DNA from 2 places in the Rhizobium sp. NLR22b genome. Region 2 is predicted to be linked to the other one. Evidence: riboswitches for the same ligand, from Rfam matches in the RefSeq annotation. Region 2 holds a riboswitch; the other holds the start of a gene.

Region 1 (3,294 bases), on a different contig from region 2:
AGCAGCACTTTTTTGACCGCGGCAAACCGTTCTTCCCGTAGCGTCAAGCGCTTGAGGGGCGTCCCGCCGCCTGCCGAAAACCGTTCATCTCCTGCCGTAAAATGGATCTGGACCGGGGTTGCGCCCGGCGGCGACCTCGGTGAGCCGTCCGAGGTAATGCGCCCAGCCTTCCTCGTGGCCAGCGCACTGCTCCGCACTCGGCAGGCCGCTATGGGTGAGCCGCAAAAGCGTCCCGCCTCCCTGTTCGATCAGGTCGATCTCGACCAGACTCGACCCGGGCGGCACCACCTCGCTGCCGTCCCAGCCGAAGCTGTAGGCAAGCCGATGCACCGGCACCACCTCGCGAAACGAGCCGCGCGCAAAACGGGCGCCGGTGACGTTGACGAGATAGAGCCCGCCGGGCTCCGGCTCGACCTCGGCCTCCGTCCCCATCCAGCGCAGGATCTTCTCCGGATCGGTCATCAGCGCAAACACCGCCGCCGGCGGCGCTGCAAGATGCGTCTCGCGGCGCACGACGAAAGATTCTGGCATCGCTCTCTCCCATGGTTGCTGCTCTACCCCTCAGTGAGGCGGAGCAGCATGCTTTTTCGACATGGATATTCCTCAGCAGAAGCATGTAGGCGGAAGGGCGTGCTCAACAAGGGTGGTGGAGCATGTGCCCTTCGCTGACGCTCAGCGCATTCGCTCCCATCGTCGCTCACCCCCTCATCTGCCCTGACGGGCTTCTTTTCCCCGCTGGGGCGAAGGGGAAGCAAGCCTCACGGTGACCATACCTACCGCAAACATCTCAAATGGAGCGAGGCGCCCGCCGCGATTCCCCTTCTCCCCAGCGGGGAAAAGAAGCCCGGCAGGCAGATGAGGGGCGGGGAGCGAAAGCGATGAACGCCTTGAGCTGCAGCGAAAGGCAAATGGCCATATTAGAGGACACACCAACGCACCCATCCGGAAACCATCTTACCCTATTGCCAGCCCGCCGCCTTGCCCCTATTGTCCGCGCCGTTCTCAGGGCGGGGTGAAAGTCCCTACCGGCGGTATGCAGTTTCGATTGCGAGCCCGCGAGCGCCTTCCTCGGAAGGGTCAGCAGATCAGGTGAGATGCCTGAGCCGACGGTCATAGTCCGGATGAAAGAGAACGTGCGCTGCTGCTGCCCTCCGGGCTGGCGGCGGATGCTCGTGATCGCCTTGGGTGATGTGTCTGTACGCCAAAGGAGATTACCATGACACCCACCCGTTATGCCTTCGTCAAAGCCGGCTGGCACGCCGATATCGTCGACCGTGCGCTTGAAGGCTTCCAACAGCTTGTTCCCGCCGAACAGATCGACATATTCGATGTCCCCGGCGCTTTCGAAATGCCGCTTTTGTCGCGCGATCTTGCCGCGACCGGACGTTACGCCGCCGTCATCGCCGCTGCCTTCGTCGTCGACGGCGGGATCTACCGCCACGAATTCGTCGCCCAGGCCGTCGTCGACGGCCTGATGCGTGCCGGCATGGATACGGGCGTGCCGGTGCTATCCGTTTCGCTGACACCGCACCAGTATCAGGAGACGGAACACCATACCCAGATCTATCGCGCGCACTTCGTCGAGAAAGGCCGCGAGGCGGCACGCGCCGCCCTGATGATCGGCAAAACGCGCGCCGCCCTTGCGGCATAGAAGCCCGCGCGACAGGCGCAGGATCGGTCCGCTATCCCCCAACTGACGAAGTCGGCCAACCGCTCTTTCGTCATGCTCGGGTTTGTCCCGAGCATCTACATCAGGTGCAGCAGATCATCGGCCAAGGCCGAGGACGACGCCAAATAGAGGACGGGCTTGTCGACAAACTGACGGCGGGAGAAGCCCGCCGTCTTCTCCAACAGCAGAATAATTGATTCGACGCCCACCCCACGCTGTGGTCCACTCGATCCCGACATGTATCGCCATTCTTAATGCGTCCAAACCTCAAGGGAGCTGAAGATGAGCAATGCAATGCGCAGTGAAACCCCCATCGAAATTCCAGAAACACGGCCGATCGACACCAAGCTCGAAGTGGTCGTCATCCCCGTTTCCGACGTCGACCGCGCCAAACGCTTTTATGAGAACCTGGGCTGGAGGCTCGACGCCGACTTTGCCAATGATGTCGATTTCCGGGTGATTCAGTTCACCCCGCCGGGCTCCGGCTGCGCCATCATCTTCGGCAGGAACGTCACGGCCGCCGCCCCCGGCTCAGCGCAAGGGCTCTACCTGATCGTCTCCGACATCGAGGCCGCGCGGCGCGATCTCATCGCCCGCGGCGTCGAGGTGAGCGAGGTCTTCCACGACGCATCGGGCGTCTATGCCGGCACGGACGAGCCCTATCTCTTCGGCCGCCTGCGCGTCGCCGGCCGCGACCCCGAGCACCGCAGCTACCGTTCCTTCGCCTCCTTCAAGGATCCGGATGGCAACGGCTGGTTGTTTCAGGAAGTCACCACCCGCCTGCCGGGACGCATCGACGCCGATGAGACGGCCTTCTCGACATCGAGCGACCTTGCGGCGGCACTCCGCCGCGCCGCCCAAGCCCACGGCGAACACGAGAAACGCAACGGCGGCAAGCATGACGAGAACTGGCCGGACTGGTACGCCGAATACATGGTCAGCGAGCAGGCCGGCAGGCAGCTGCCGTTGTAGGTTGCGGCGACAGACGCTGGGAGTACCCGCTTCGCCTTCGAGCCCCTCAGGGCGAGGCTTCTTTCCTTTCTAGGGGTGCCATGCGGCACCCCCGTCTCTGCTCGTCCCAAGTCGCGCGCCATAGCCCGCACCTCATCGATCAAATATATCCCGCCACTGCTTCTCGCCGATCAGACAATCCGTCGTCGGCGCGTCGGCGGCGATCCTCTCCACCCCAGGCGACGGGGAAATGCCGCTGATCTCGAGCACCAGCTTTCGGCGCACGGCGATGGCGAAATCCTCGATCTTGTTGACCGGCAGCACGAAGCTGCCGGGGCCGCCGATCACGCAATCGGCATAATATTTGTCGAGCCCGCCGGGTGCATCGGAAGGACGCAGCATGATGGTCAGCCCGTTGATGATCATGCCTGATGCCACCGCCTTGTCGCGGGCGGGTGTGACAGGATCGCCGGAATTGTTGGGGCCGTCGCCGGAAATGTCGATCACCTCGCGCCTGCCGCGAAAGGGACCGGTGATGATCATGCTGGCGCCCTGATCGATGGCGGTGGAGATCGAGGTGCGTCGTTGCGTGGCGATCGGCCGGGCATCGAGCTTGTCGGCGAAAGCGATCGCATCCGCTTCCGTCTCGATCACCTGCCAGTCGATCATCGAAT
Region 2 (3,294 bases):
GAACTTGGCAGCTTCAAGGCCTTCCGGCTCGACGCCCTTCGATCCCGAACGGCTTTCGGGGTAATGGCCGATATGGGCGACGGCGCGTTCAAAGGAAGCGCCCGATTCATAGAGAACCTTGCCCGCCTTGTCGAAGTTGGTGAAGCCGCGCGAGCCGCCCTGGTAATCGCCTTCATTGGCAATGACGAGGCGGTTGTCGTCCAGCCACTTCACGGCATCAGGCTCGCGCAGGACGCCCTTCGATTCGCTCGAGAATTTCAGGGCGCCGTCGCGTTTGGTGTCGATGCCTGAGAGATCAACGCTGCCGGCGGAGAAGTGGGCCTTCACCTGAGCCGTGTTGGCATCGATGATGACGATCTCGTTGTTGTCCTGCAGCGTCAGCGCAATCTCGTTCTGCCCGTTGAAGGCAACGAATTCCGGCTCCGGGTCTTCAGGGGCGACACCGCCAAGGCCGGTCAGCGCCACATGCCTGATGGTGCCGCAATCGACGGTGCCGTTCTTGACCTGGAAAACGGCGAGGTCGCCCGCCGGCATCTGCGGGATCTTGCCGTCATTGACGTCTTCGTCGCGCTCGTTTTCGATCGCGATGGCACCGAGCGTCTTGTCCTTGTTGAGGGCGATGGAATCCGGCTGGCCGCCGAGATCGCAGGTGTTCTCGATCTTCTTTGTCGCTACGTCGACGATTGCGAGGCGGCCGGAGGGCCTGGCCTTGCTTTCGGAGGTATTGACGGCAACCAGCGCCTTGCCGGCACTCGAGGTGACCGATGTCGGCTCGCCATCCATCATCAGCGCGCCGCCGGCCCTCGGAACCCTGGCGTCGGTGATGTCGATGAAGCCGATCGCATCGAACGGGCTGTCGCTATAGATCAGGGTGTTGCCGTCGTCGGTCGCGGTGATGATTTCTGCGGATGTCGGCGACAGCTTGTCCTTGTCACCAGGCAGGTTCTGAGCGACCGGGAAAGAGGCGATGCGGTTGAAAACCGGCTCGGCCGCAGCCGGGAAGGCCACGGATGCGAGAAGCACGGCAGCGAGCGCTGCCTTGCGGGATGAAACTGTCATGGAAACCCCCAATGTCCAAAAAGATCGAACAGAGGGGTTTGCGGGACCGCTATGACAGAGACATGACAGCCCCCGAAATTTCAGAGGGTCGGCGTCAGGCTGCCTGTTTTTCCCGACGCATCTCGTTCCTCATGATGAAGAGCGACGCGGAAAGAATGAGTGCAGCGCCCAGCCACAGATAGCCGGCGGGCGCATAGCCGAAGAACAGCCAGCCGGCGAGCACGTTGAGCGGCAGCTTCAGGTCATCGAAGGGCTGGACATAGGCGGCGTCGGCGCTGGCATAGGCAAGGGTCAGCAGATACTGCGCCACGACCGTCAGGAGGCCTGCCAGAAGGAAGAGCGCGAGTGTCGTGCCTGGCGGCACTGCGAAGCCCGCAGCAAGCGCCAGACCGCCGTTGATCGGCGTCAGCAGCACCAACAACCAGACGATGATGGTCTCCGGCCTCTCGATACCGGTCAGGCTCTTGGTGATGAGCGACGAGGCACCCCAGAGCAGTGCCGAGAGTACCGGCAGGAGCGCTGCCCAGGTGAAGCTGTCCGACCATGGCTGGAGGATGATCATGGCGCCGGCAAAGCCGACACCGGTCGCTGCCCAGCGGGCCGCGCCGACGCGCTCACCGAGGAACAGGCGGGCACCGAGAATGATGAAGAAGGGTGAGGTCATGACCAGCGCGATCGCCTGCCAGATCGGCACTGAGGCAAGACCGGAAACCCAGGCCTCGACGCCGAGCGCGGCAAAGACGACGCGCACGACGTGCCGCCAGGGATAGTTCGTACGCATAGCCGCAAGGCCGGATTTGCGCAGGAAGGGCAAGGAGAAGAGGAAGGCGAAGGCATATTGCCAGAAAGCAGCAGAGGCTGGCGGAAAGGCGAGCTTCATGGTCAGCCATTGGGTGACGACGTTGAGCAGCGAGAAAGCGACGCCTCCAAGCACCATGAAAGCAGCGCCAGCAAAGGCGCGGGAACGCTGCATTGTAAGGGAATTCTGATTCATGTCTTCCACCCAGAACTACAGCGCCGCGCGTCTTTCCAGACGCGCAAAGGACGCTGTAGCGCTTTTAATTGCTGCATAATTTCATCCTCAAATCGATTCCGATTTAGGGAATTATGCAGGCGACCAACATAAATCAGGACGCATGAGGCGACGGTGCGCAGACGCCGGCAGTCCCCTGCCCGCTCGCGGCCATGCTCATTCTCTTTCATCCGGACTATACCGTCGGCTCCGGAATCGCACCGGATCTGCTGACCCTTCCCCTGCCAAAGCCTCGGAAGGCGCTCGCGGGCTCGGGCCGCAGCCCTTACCGCCGGTGGGGACTTTCACCCCGCCCTGAGAACAGCACCGTTCGTAAAACAAAGCGCTGCCTGCGGCAAGCGGCAAAACAAAAAGGGGTCCGGCGCGCCGAACCCCTCGAAATCCTGCTCAACCGTTCTCGTTTACGGCCGGCGGACGATCAAATCAGCCGTTGACGGCGTCCTTCAGGCCCTTGCCGGGCGTGAACTTCGGAACGTTGCGAGCCGGGATATCGACTTCAGCGCCGGTCGACGGGTTACGGCCCTTCGTTGCAGCGCGATGAGAAACGGTGAAGCTGCCGAAACCAGCGAGGCGGATGTCGCCCTTGTTCTTGAGTTCGGCCTGGACAACGTCAAAAACCGCGTCAACAGCGGAAGCCGCGTCAGACTTCGTCAGTCCTGCCTTTTCGGCGACTGCGGACACGAGTTCATTCTTGTTCATGTTTCCACCCCTTTCTAAATGGTATGAAACGACTCAAATCTAAGCTAGGCGCAGATTAGGTTTCATCAGGCCCGCCGGGAACCCAAAAGCCCTGCAAATCAAGGAAAAGCAAGCGTCTCCATGACGTTTTCACAAAAAAGGCTGGCGTTTCCGCCAGCCTTTTTGCGTCTTTTGCGCCAATAGGGCACAAATGTGGCAAATGCCACTCAATGCGCTATGGTTGCGCCCGTGTCATCGAGGCCTTCGACCGAAGTGATGACGGGCGTTTCCACCGTCCCATCCCACTCGATCGGCTCCGGCCGCCGGATCAGCGCGTGCTTGATCACCTCGCCCATCCGCGAGACCGGAATGATCTCCATGTTGTTCTTCACATTGTCCGGAATCTCCGCCAGGTCCTTGGCGTTCTCCTCCGGAATCAGCACCTTCTTGATGCCGCCGCGAAGCGCTGCTAGCAGCTTTTCCTTGAGGCCGCCGATCGGCAGCACACGGCCGCGGAGGGTGAT

The links. Region 2 has a riboswitch for FMN ahead of HJC00_RS21830 (DMT family transporter). Riboswitches for the same ligand answer to the same signal wherever they lie in the genome.
Region 1: linked by a shared signal. The riboswitch ahead of HJC00_RS12960 (6,7-dimethyl-8-ribityllumazine synthase) and the one ahead of HJC00_RS21830 (DMT family transporter) in region 2 are both predicted to bind FMN.

The regions. Positions count from the first base shown of each region.
Region 1 is NZ_JABDWM010000007.1:34,414-37,707, reverse strand. It holds gene HJC00_RS12965 (SRPBCC domain-containing protein) at 85-531, opposite strand; FMN riboswitch at 995-1,137, shown strand; gene HJC00_RS12960 (6,7-dimethyl-8-ribityllumazine synthase) at 1,217-1,651, shown strand; gene HJC00_RS12955 (VOC family protein) at 1,952-2,641, shown strand; gene HJC00_RS12950 (DUF1194 domain-containing protein) at 2,774-3,294, opposite strand, start outside.
Region 2 is NZ_JABDWM010000014.1:56,453-59,746, reverse strand. It holds gene HJC00_RS21835 (esterase-like activity of phytase family protein) at 1-1,059, opposite strand, end outside; gene HJC00_RS21830 (DMT family transporter) at 1,154-2,053, opposite strand; FMN riboswitch at 2,247-2,398, opposite strand; gene hupB (DNA-binding protein HupB) at 2,516-2,791, opposite strand; gene lon (endopeptidase La) at 2,998-3,294, opposite strand, start outside.